3 regions of the Staphylococcus sp. SUC_1.2 genome follow, and region 1 is predicted to be linked to each of the others. Evidence: riboswitches for the same ligand, from Rfam matches in the RefSeq annotation. Region 1 holds a riboswitch; each other region holds the start of a gene.
The links. Region 1 has a riboswitch for S-adenosylmethionine ahead of metK (methionine adenosyltransferase). Riboswitches for the same ligand answer to the same signal wherever they lie in the genome.

Region 2: linked by a shared signal. The riboswitch ahead of NR218_RS11655 (methionine ABC transporter ATP-binding protein) and the one ahead of metK (methionine adenosyltransferase) in region 1 are both predicted to bind S-adenosylmethionine.
Region 3: linked by a shared signal. The riboswitch ahead of metK (methionine adenosyltransferase) and the one ahead of metK (methionine adenosyltransferase) in region 1 are both predicted to bind S-adenosylmethionine.

Annotation. Positions count from the first base shown of each region.
Region 1 covers NZ_JANJPM010000022.1:7,293-10,582, reverse strand. The annotation lists gene pckA (phosphoenolpyruvate carboxykinase (ATP)) at 1-1,510, opposite strand, end outside; SAM riboswitch class I at 1,675-1,785, shown strand; gene metK (methionine adenosyltransferase) at 1,901-3,097, shown strand; gene NR218_RS08470 (hypothetical protein) at 3,191-3,290, shown strand, end outside.
Region 2 covers NZ_JANJPM010000045.1:1,577-4,866, forward strand. The annotation lists gene NR218_RS11650 (methionine ABC transporter permease) at 1-548, opposite strand, end outside; gene NR218_RS11655 (methionine ABC transporter ATP-binding protein) at 541-1,566, opposite strand; SAM riboswitch class I at 1,651-1,756, opposite strand; gene NR218_RS11660 (thioredoxin family protein) at 1,814-2,110, opposite strand; gene NR218_RS11665 (toprim domain-containing protein) at 2,103-2,489, opposite strand; gene gcvH (glycine cleavage system protein GcvH) at 2,681-3,061, opposite strand; gene NR218_RS11675 (arsenate reductase family protein) at 3,177-3,290, opposite strand, start outside.
Region 3 covers NZ_JANJPM010000023.1:23,794-27,083, forward strand. The annotation lists gene NR218_RS08815 (NERD domain-containing protein) at 1-718, opposite strand, end outside; gene metK (methionine adenosyltransferase) at 817-2,013, opposite strand; SAM riboswitch class I at 2,128-2,240, opposite strand; gene pckA (phosphoenolpyruvate carboxykinase (ATP)) at 2,398-3,290, shown strand, end outside.

The DNA of each region.
Region 1 (3,290 bases):
AGTCATCGGCTTGAGCGCGATATTTATCAGAATCACTCCAAGCATTAATTGGATTAAGTATTGTTTTAGGAACATCTTCCATTTCAGTAGGAATACTTAAACCGAATTTCTCATCTTTTGTAAACTCTGCATTTTTCAATTTACCTTTAATTGCTTGATCTACCATATAACGAGTGTAATGTAGACTAATACGTCTACCTACGCCATATTTACCACCAGTCCATCCAGTGTTAACTAAGTATACATCAACATCATGTTTATCTATTAGTTCACCTAATAAATCTGCATATTTATTAGGATTAAGTGGTAAGAAAGGTGCACCAAAACAAGTTGAGAATGATGGTTCTGGTTCAGTAACGCCACGCTCAGTTCCAGCTAATTTAGAAGTGAAACCACTTAAGAAATGGTACATCGCTTGAGATTTAGTTAATTTAGCAATAGGTGGAAGTACACCAAATGCGTCAGCAGTTAAGAAAATTATTGTATTAGGATGTGCTGCTTTAGATGGTAATACAATATTATCAATGTGATGAATTGGATAGGCAGCACGTGTATTTTCAGTATATGAATTATCATCGAAATCAACAACACCACGCTCGTTAACCACAGTATTCTCTAATATAGTACCGTATTGAATCGCGTTATAAATTTGAGGTTCTTTTTCTTTAGAAAGGTTGATTGCTTTTGCGTAACAACCACCTTCAATATTGAAAATACCGTTTTTATTCCAACCGTGTTCATCATCACCAATCAATTTTCTATCAGGTGCTGCTGATAAAGTTGTTTTACCTGTACCTGATAATCCGAAGAATAAGGCTACGTCTCCTTTATCTCCAACATTCGCAGAACAATGCATACTCATAATATCTTGCATTGGAAGCAAATAGTTCATTACTGAGAAGATACCTTTTTTCATCTCACCAGCATACTCTGTACCACCAATTAAAATGGTTTTATGTTTGAATGAAATGATAACAAAAGTTTCAGATTTAGTTCCATCAACTTCAGGATCAGCTTTAAAGTGAGGTGCTGAAACAATTGTGAAGTTAGGTTTTATATTACTAGCTTCTTCTTTAGAATCTGGGCGGATAAACATGTTTTGAGCAAAAAGGTTGTGCCATGCAAGTTCATTGATAACTGTAAGTTTCAATTGTGTGTCTTTGTCACTACCTGCATAACCATTAAAAACGTAAAGTTCGTCTTTTTTATCAAGATAGTCTAAAACTTTAGAGTAGAGATTTAAGAAAGTTTCTTCATCGATAGGTTGGTTGATATCTCCCCAATGAATATTATCTTTATAAGAAGGTTCTGTAACAATGAATTTATCTTTAGGTGAACGTCCAGTGTATTTACCTGTGCTCGCATTGATAGCACCAAGTTCAGTTAATTCTCCTTCATTATTATCCATAATTTTGTAATAAAGTTGAGTTGTTGAAAGCTGAAAAAGAGAGCTTTCTTTTTCCAATAATTTTTTAATTTTAGGTGTTTCGCCGTATGTATCTACTGACATACCCAATCCCTCCAGCGTGTGTTATAGAAATTCAATATTGTAAGCCTTTACATGAAAATAGTATAACATAATGCCGTAATTATTCCACCTGGAAAAAACAAAAACCATTTAAAAACAAAATTGACATTAATAAATGAATTAGGTAGTATAGTTCTTAACGGATTCTCTTATCCTGAGTGGTGGAGGGACATGGACCCAATGAAACCCAGCAACCTCTTTTTTAAAAGAAAGGTGCCAAACCGTTTGCAGACATATATTCGTCTGAACGATAAGAGCGAATGGACGTTTAAGAGCCTTCTCTCTGTCTTGAATAGTGAAGAAGGCTCTTTTATTTTTGAGCTCACATTTAAAAGAGAATTTTCGTAAATATAGTTATAAAAGGAGCAAATCATGACTTACAATAAACGTTTATTTACTTCAGAATCAGTGACAGAAGGACATCCAGATAAGATTGCTGACCAAGTATCTGATGCCATTTTAGATGAAATCTTAAAAGATGACCCCAATGCACGTGTTGCTTGTGAAACTACTGTAACAACTGGAATGGCTCTAATTTCAGGTGAAATATCTACATCAACCTATGTAGATATCCCTAAAGTTGTAAGAGAAACAATTAAAGGTATTGGCTATACTCGTGCTAAATATGGCTATGATTACCAAACTATGGCAGTTTTAACTGCAATCGATGAGCAGTCACCTGATATTGCACAAGGTGTTGACAAAGCACTTGAATACAGAAATGATATTTCAGAAGAAGAGATTGAAGCTACTGGTGCCGGTGACCAAGGTTTAATGTTCGGATATGCTACAAATGAAACAGAAACATATATGCCTTTACCTATCTTTTTATCTCATCAATTAGCTAAACGTTTATCTGATGTACGTAAAGATGGAATTTTAAACTATTTAAGACCGGATGGTAAAGTTCAAGTAACAGTTGAATACGACGAATCAGATAAACCTAAGCGTATTGACACGATTGTAGTATCATCTCAACATGCGGATGACATTGAATTAGAACAAATTCAAAGTGACATTAAAGAACATGTCATATACCCAACAGTTCCTGAAGGATTAATTGATAATGAAACGAAATTCTTTATCAATCCTACTGGAAGATTTGTTATCGGTGGACCTCAAGGTGATGCTGGATTAACAGGACGTAAAATCATTGTTGATACTTATGGTGGTTATGCACGTCATGGAGGAGGTTGCTTTAGTGGTAAAGACCCAACTAAAGTAGACCGATCAGCAGCTTATGCGGCAAGATATGTAGCTAAAAATATTGTTGCTGCAGGACTAGCAGACCAATGTGAAGTACAACTTGCTTATGCTATTGGCGTGGCTGAACCAGTTTCAATTTCAATTGATACATTTAAAACGGGCAAAGTTTCTGAAGCTCAACTTGTTGAAGCTGTTAGAGCTAACTTTGATTTACGTCCAGCAGGTATCATTAAAATGTTAGATTTAAAGCATCCTATATACAAACAAACTGCTGCTTATGGTCACTTTGGTAGAACAGATGTATTGTTACCATGGGAGAAATTAGATAAAGTCAATGTATTAAAAGATGCTGTTCAAGCTTAATAAACGCTTTAAATAATATAAAGAAATTGTCGAAATTATAGATAGTTTCCATTATAATTAGATTTACTGATAGATTAAAGGAGCGTTGATTTAATGAATTCATTTGGACCAATCGAAATTGGTTTAATCGTAGCAATTGTAGTTGCAATTATCTGTTTAATATTATTCTTAGTTACACTTAAAAGTAAAAACA
Region 2 (3,290 bases), on a different contig from region 1:
GCACCAATTACACCTGCAATTGCAGTAGAACCAACTAATGCGATTGCTGTTACAGTAATACCTGAAACTAGTGCTGGCATTGCCTCAGGTAGTAATACTTTTCGGACAACTGTCCAAGTACTAGCTCCCATTGACCAAGCCGCTTCGATAACACCTTTATCTATTTCTTTGAAGGCAATTTCTACTAATCTTGCATAGAATGGTGCTGCACCAATAACTAGAGCTGGTAAGGCACCAGTTGGACCACTTATTGTTCCAAGGATCACACTTGTAAATGGAATTAATAACAAGATTAAAATGATAAATGGAATCGCTCGGAATAAGTTAACAATAAATGAAACGATGCTATAAAAGACTCTAGCACCTTTAGAATTACTCTTAGCTGATAAGAATAATAATACTCCTAAAATCAATCCAAAAATAAATGCGAAAATAGTTGAAACTACAGTCATATATAATGTTTCATAAATGGCTTGCCATACTTCAGGCCATTGGACGTTAGGCATTGTAATCATCTCTTTAAAAATATCACCATAAGATTTATCCATGCTTAACCACCTCCACATTTACATGTTGCTGATGTAAATCTTCTTTAAATGTCTCAAACTCTGTTTCAGCAATATGTGGAATATGAACCACCAAGAACCCGACAGAACCACCACGGGTATTTTTTATGTTTGCTTCAAGAATATTTATATCAATGTTATGCGTTTTACTTATGTAAGATACAACTGGTTCAGTCGTATTACCACCATTGAAATTAAGTCTAACAATGTATGCATCTGAATCTAATGGTTCTAGATGTTTGATTGATTCTTCAAAATCATCATCCAAATCATCTTTCACAAATCGTCTTGTAACTTCATGTTGTGGATTTTCAAATACTTGCGTTACTTTACCTTGCTCAATTACACGTCCACTTTCCATAACGGCTACTTCATCACAAACACGTCTGATAACATGCATTTCATGAGTGATAATCACGATTGTAAGGTTTTCACGTTCTTTAATTTTTAGCAGTAGGTCTAAAATCTCATCTGTTGTTTGTGGATCTAATGCGCTTGTAGCTTCGTCACATAAGAGGACGTCAGGTTCATTAGCCAAAGCTCTTGCAATACCCACACGTTGTTTCTGCCCACCTGATAATTCTGATGGATAAGCATTTTCTCTGCCATTTAAACCAACAAGGTCAATTAATTCTTTCGCCCTTTCATTTGCTTTGGTTTTAGAATACCCTGCAATTTCTAAAGGGAACGTGATATTTCGAAGTACTGTTCGTGACCATAATAAATTAAAGTGTTGGAATACCATACTTACTTTTTGTCGTTTTCTTCTTAATTCTGCTTTTGAAAGTTTGTTAATATTATCGCCATCTATAATAATATCGCCAGAAGTAGGTTCTTCTAAATTATTGAACATTCTGATTAACGTACTTTTACCAGCACCAGAGAATCCGATAACTCCGAAAATAGAGCCCGTTTCTATATTTAAGTTAACGTTATCAACTGCTAGTACATCTTTATCTTTAGTGTGATAACGTTTTACAACTTGATTTAACTCAATCACGTTTAGTGCCTCCTTAAAAATCATTATGTAATTAAAAAATGCTTTCTCACTTTAGCAAAGTTGAGAAAGCATTGATTCATCTTTCTCTCATCTTCTAAAGTAATCAACTTTATGTGAATTGGCACCATTTCTATAACTAGACGGTTGCCGGGCTTCATAGGGCACATCCCTCCACCTCTCTTGATAAGAATTTTCGCACTATTTAATTAATTTATATCCTACCATTGCACTATAATTTCGTCAATAATTATTTTAACTTTTCTAACAAATAAGGAACAGATTGAAAAGCATAGATTCTATCTATTTCTATATCTTTATTCATTACTATTAGAACAGGAACTGACATAATTTTGTTACGCTCACTATATTTAGGATGGTAATTCAAATCGATTTTTTTAACGGGTAATTGTAGTATTTCATTCGCAATATCTAGCATTCGCTCTGACATTTTACAAGTACCACACATCGGTGTGTATCCAAAAATTAGATGTTTTTCTTTATTAAAATTCTCACAAATATCTTCTATTTCTACAGATTTACTCATGCATGATTACTAACCTTTCAGTCGTTAAATTAGGAATTAGACGTTTCTCTTTACGAACTGTAAAACCATGTTTACTCAATACATGCGCAAGATAATTCTTTGGGCATCTAGCTACCTCACAAAATGTTTTATCCACATAGATATGTTCACATTCGCTAAGATGACGTTTAAACCATTTTCTTATCTTTTCACCTTCGTCATCTGAGTCTGCTAGAACAAAGACTTGCTTTTCATATAATGTTTCAATCATGTCATCTAATTTATCAATACTCATTGTACCATGCGTACAAATAATATTTATAGGTTCAGCGATGACTTGTTGTACTCTCTTCTTATCAGATTTGCCTTCAACAATAATAACTTTATTTAAAATTGCCATGATAATCCACCTTCTAAGTCGATAATAAACAATCAGTTACTTTTTCACATAACGCTAATAGATTAAACATTATTTACGATTACTTAACATTTTATATCAACAAAGTATAAATTTTAAAATTTGTTGATTATTATTTACAAAAAATAGGCAAAATAAAAACTCCATGACCGCAATCAAGGAGTTTAAATTAATTATTCACCAATCATTTCTTTGTATTGATCAGCTGATAATAAATCATCTAATTGGCTTTCATCGCTAAGTTCAACTTTAACCATCCATGCTTTCTCATATGGTGATTCGTTAACAAACTCAGGACTATCTTCTAATTCTTCATTTGATTCAACAACTTTACCAGATACTGGCGCATATAATTCAGAAACAGTTTTAACTGATTCTACACTACCAAAAGTATCCCCTTCGTTGATTTCGTCATCAACTTCTGGTAATTCAACGAATACGATATCACCTAATTCACCTTGTGCGTATTCAGTAATACCAATTGTTACTGTGTTGCCTTCAACTTTTACCCATTCATGTTCTTTAGAATATTTTAATTCGCTCGGTACTGCCACGAGAATCCCCTCCTAAAATTAATTACAATTTAATGATGCCATACCGTAAGTTTTCATTCAACTATTAAAACAAAAAGTTACAATAATTTATATAATTAGAATTTGTAATTTTAAACTATAACCAAATTTCTTTGTATTGATCTTCTTTAAATCCTAATGTGATATTATCTCCAGCAATAGCTAATGGTCGTTTAACTAACATGCCATCTGAAGCTAATAAATTTAATTT
Region 3 (3,290 bases), on a different contig from region 1:
ATGTTGGCGTATATTTAAGTCCTAATTCTGTTTGTAAATCTGTAGCCAACTTCTCAATTGCAGAAAGTTGATCAGAATAATTAATAAATGATAGTTTCGAATGATTATCTTCATGTTGATCAAGAACTAACGTTTGAGGCGCTTGTGTATTTAAATCAAGTGTATCAAATACTTGCTTCAGCATTGGTAATTCTTGAAATTGTGCGCCACTAATTCCATTATAAACATGACCTTTTAATAATTGTGAATCAATGATATATAAACCAGTTCTAGTAAGCACAAGATGGCTAATACGTTGAATATTATTAAACTCATTACTTGGTAAAAAAATATTAGCCATTATATGCATATCTTCACGTCTAATACGTTTTTCTTTAACTAAACGGTCTCTAATACCAATGAGTCTCAAATCAGTCACGTATTCACTTTTATTTTTAGAAAATAATTTCAAAGCATCAATTTCACGTTCTTTTCCATTAACTGTAACTTCAAATTCTTCTTTTTGTTTCGTTACTTGTTTTTTATTTTCAATACGTTCTTTTTCAAGTGCTTCCTCATGTGAAGATTTGAGTTGTTGCTCCTTGAGATTGTACTCTTCATTCGCTTTGTGTTTCATATTATTTTTACTTTTCAAAGCAACTAAAAATAGAATAAAACATATAATCGCTATGATTATCGCTGCAATTAAACCAATCTCAACCGGTCCAAATGAATTCATTAGATAACGCTCCTTTTAAACTGTCAATATCTATCTATTATAATAGAAATAGACGATAATTTCGAGGTTTAACCTAATTAACTGCTATATATCCTATGTTATTTTTGAACGGCATCTTTTAGGACATTCACTTTATCTAATTTTTCCCATGGTAACAATACATCAGTACGACCAAAATGTCCGTATGCAGCTGTTTGTTTGTAAATAGGATGTTTTAAGTCAAGCATTTTAATGATACCTGCTGGTCTTAAATCAAAATGTTTTCTTACCGCTTCAACTAATTGTCCTTCAGAAACTTTACCTGTTTTAAATGTATCAATAGCAATAGATACAGGTTCTGCTACACCAATTGCATAAGCTAATTGCACTTCACATTGCTCAGCTAATCCAGCTGCTACAATATTTTTTGCAACATATCTCGCTGCATATGCCGCAGAGCGATCTACTTTTGTAGGATCTTTACCACTGAAACAGCCACCTCCATGACGAGCATAACCACCATATGTATCTACAATAATTTTTCTTCCAGTTAAACCAGCATCTCCTTGAGGACCCCCAATAACAAATCGACCAGTTGGATTAATAAAGAATTTAGTTTCATCATCAATTAAACCTTCAGGCACAGTCGGATAAATGACATGCTCTTTAATATCTTTTTGGATTTGTTCTAATTCAATGTCTTCAGCATGTTGAGAAGATACCACAATCGTGTCAATACGTTTAGGTTTATCATTTTCATCGTATTCTACTGTTACTTGAACTTTACCATCTGGACGTAAATAACCTAAGGTACCGTCTTTACGCACATCTGATAAGCGTTTCGCTAGTTGATGTGATAAAAAGATTGGAAGCGGCATATATGTTTCGGTTTCATTTGTTGCATAACCAAACATTAATCCTTGGTCTCCGGCACCTGTTGCTTCAATTTCTTCTTCAGATATATCATTGCGATACTCAAGTGCTTTATCTACACCTTGGGCAATATCAGGTGATTGTTCATCAATAGCTGTTAAAACAGCCATTGTTTGATAATCGTAACCATATTTAGCTCTTGTATAACCAATATTTTTGATTGTTTCTCGTACTACTTTAGGAATATCTACATATGTAGACGTTGAAATTTCACCAGAAATTAAAGCCATACCTGTTGTTACTGTTGTTTCACAAGCGACACGTGCATTAGGATCATCTTTTAAAATTTCATCTAAAATCGCATCAGATACTTGATCGGCGATTTTATCTGGATGCCCTTCTGTCACTGACTCTGATGTAAATAAACGTTTATTATAAGTCATGATTTGCTCCTTTTTTTAACTATATTTACGAAAATTCTCTTTTGACAATGAGCTTAAAATAAAAGAGCCTTCTCAACTATCTAGATAGAGAGAAGGCTCTTAAACGTCCATTCGCTCTTATCGTTCAGACAAATATTGCGTCTGCAAACGGTTTGGCACCTTTCTTTTAAAAAAAGAGGTTGCTGGGTTTCATTGGGTCCATGTCCCTCCACCACTCAGGATAAGAGAATCCGTTAAGACCTATACTACATAAATACTTTAAAATTGTCAATTTTGATTTTTAAATGTTCTTTTATTTACAATGGAATAATTAAATTATTATGTTATACTTTTTAATGTAAGGGCTTACACATATAAATGAATAGATATTTGGAGGGATGTTGTATGTCAATAGATACATACAGTGAAACACCTAAAATCAAACACTTATTAGAGAAGGAAACGACTTTATTTCAACTTTCTACTACTCAGCTTTATTACAAGATTTTAAATAATAATGAAGGTGAACTTACTGAACTTGGCGCAATTAATATGAGTACAGGTAAATATACTGGTCGTTCACCAAAAGATAAATTTATCGTTAACGAACCTTCATATCGAGACAATATTGATTGGGGAGACATTAATCAACCTATAGATGAAGACGTGTTTTTAAAATTATACAACAAAGTATTAGATTATTTAGATCAAAAAGATGAATTATACGTTTTTAACGGTTATGCCGGAAGTGATAAAGACTCACAATTAAAATTAAAAATTATCAATGAGCTTGCATGGCATAATTTATTTGCACAAAACATGTTTATCCGACCTGAATCTATTGAGGAAGCAAGTCATATTAAGCCAAATTTCACTATCGTTTCTGCCCCTCATTTTAAAGCCAATCCAGATGTTGACGGTACTCATTCTGAAACATTTATTATTGTTTCATTTAAACATAAAGTGATTTTAATTGGTGGTACTGAATACGCTGGAGAAATGAAAAAAGGTATCTTTTCAGTGATGAACTACTTATTACCTATGCAAGATATTATGAGTATGCATTGTTCTGCCAATGTTGGAGAAAAAGGTGATGTTGCTCTATTCTTTGGATTATCTGGTACAGGAAAAACAACATTATCAGCGACGCCAACTCGCAAATTAATTGGCGATGATGAACATGGCTGGAATAAAAATGGTATTTTTAACATTGAAGGTGGTTGCTATGCAAAAGCTATCCACTTATCTAAAGAAAAAGAACCTCAAATTTATAATGCCATTCAATATGGTACTATTCT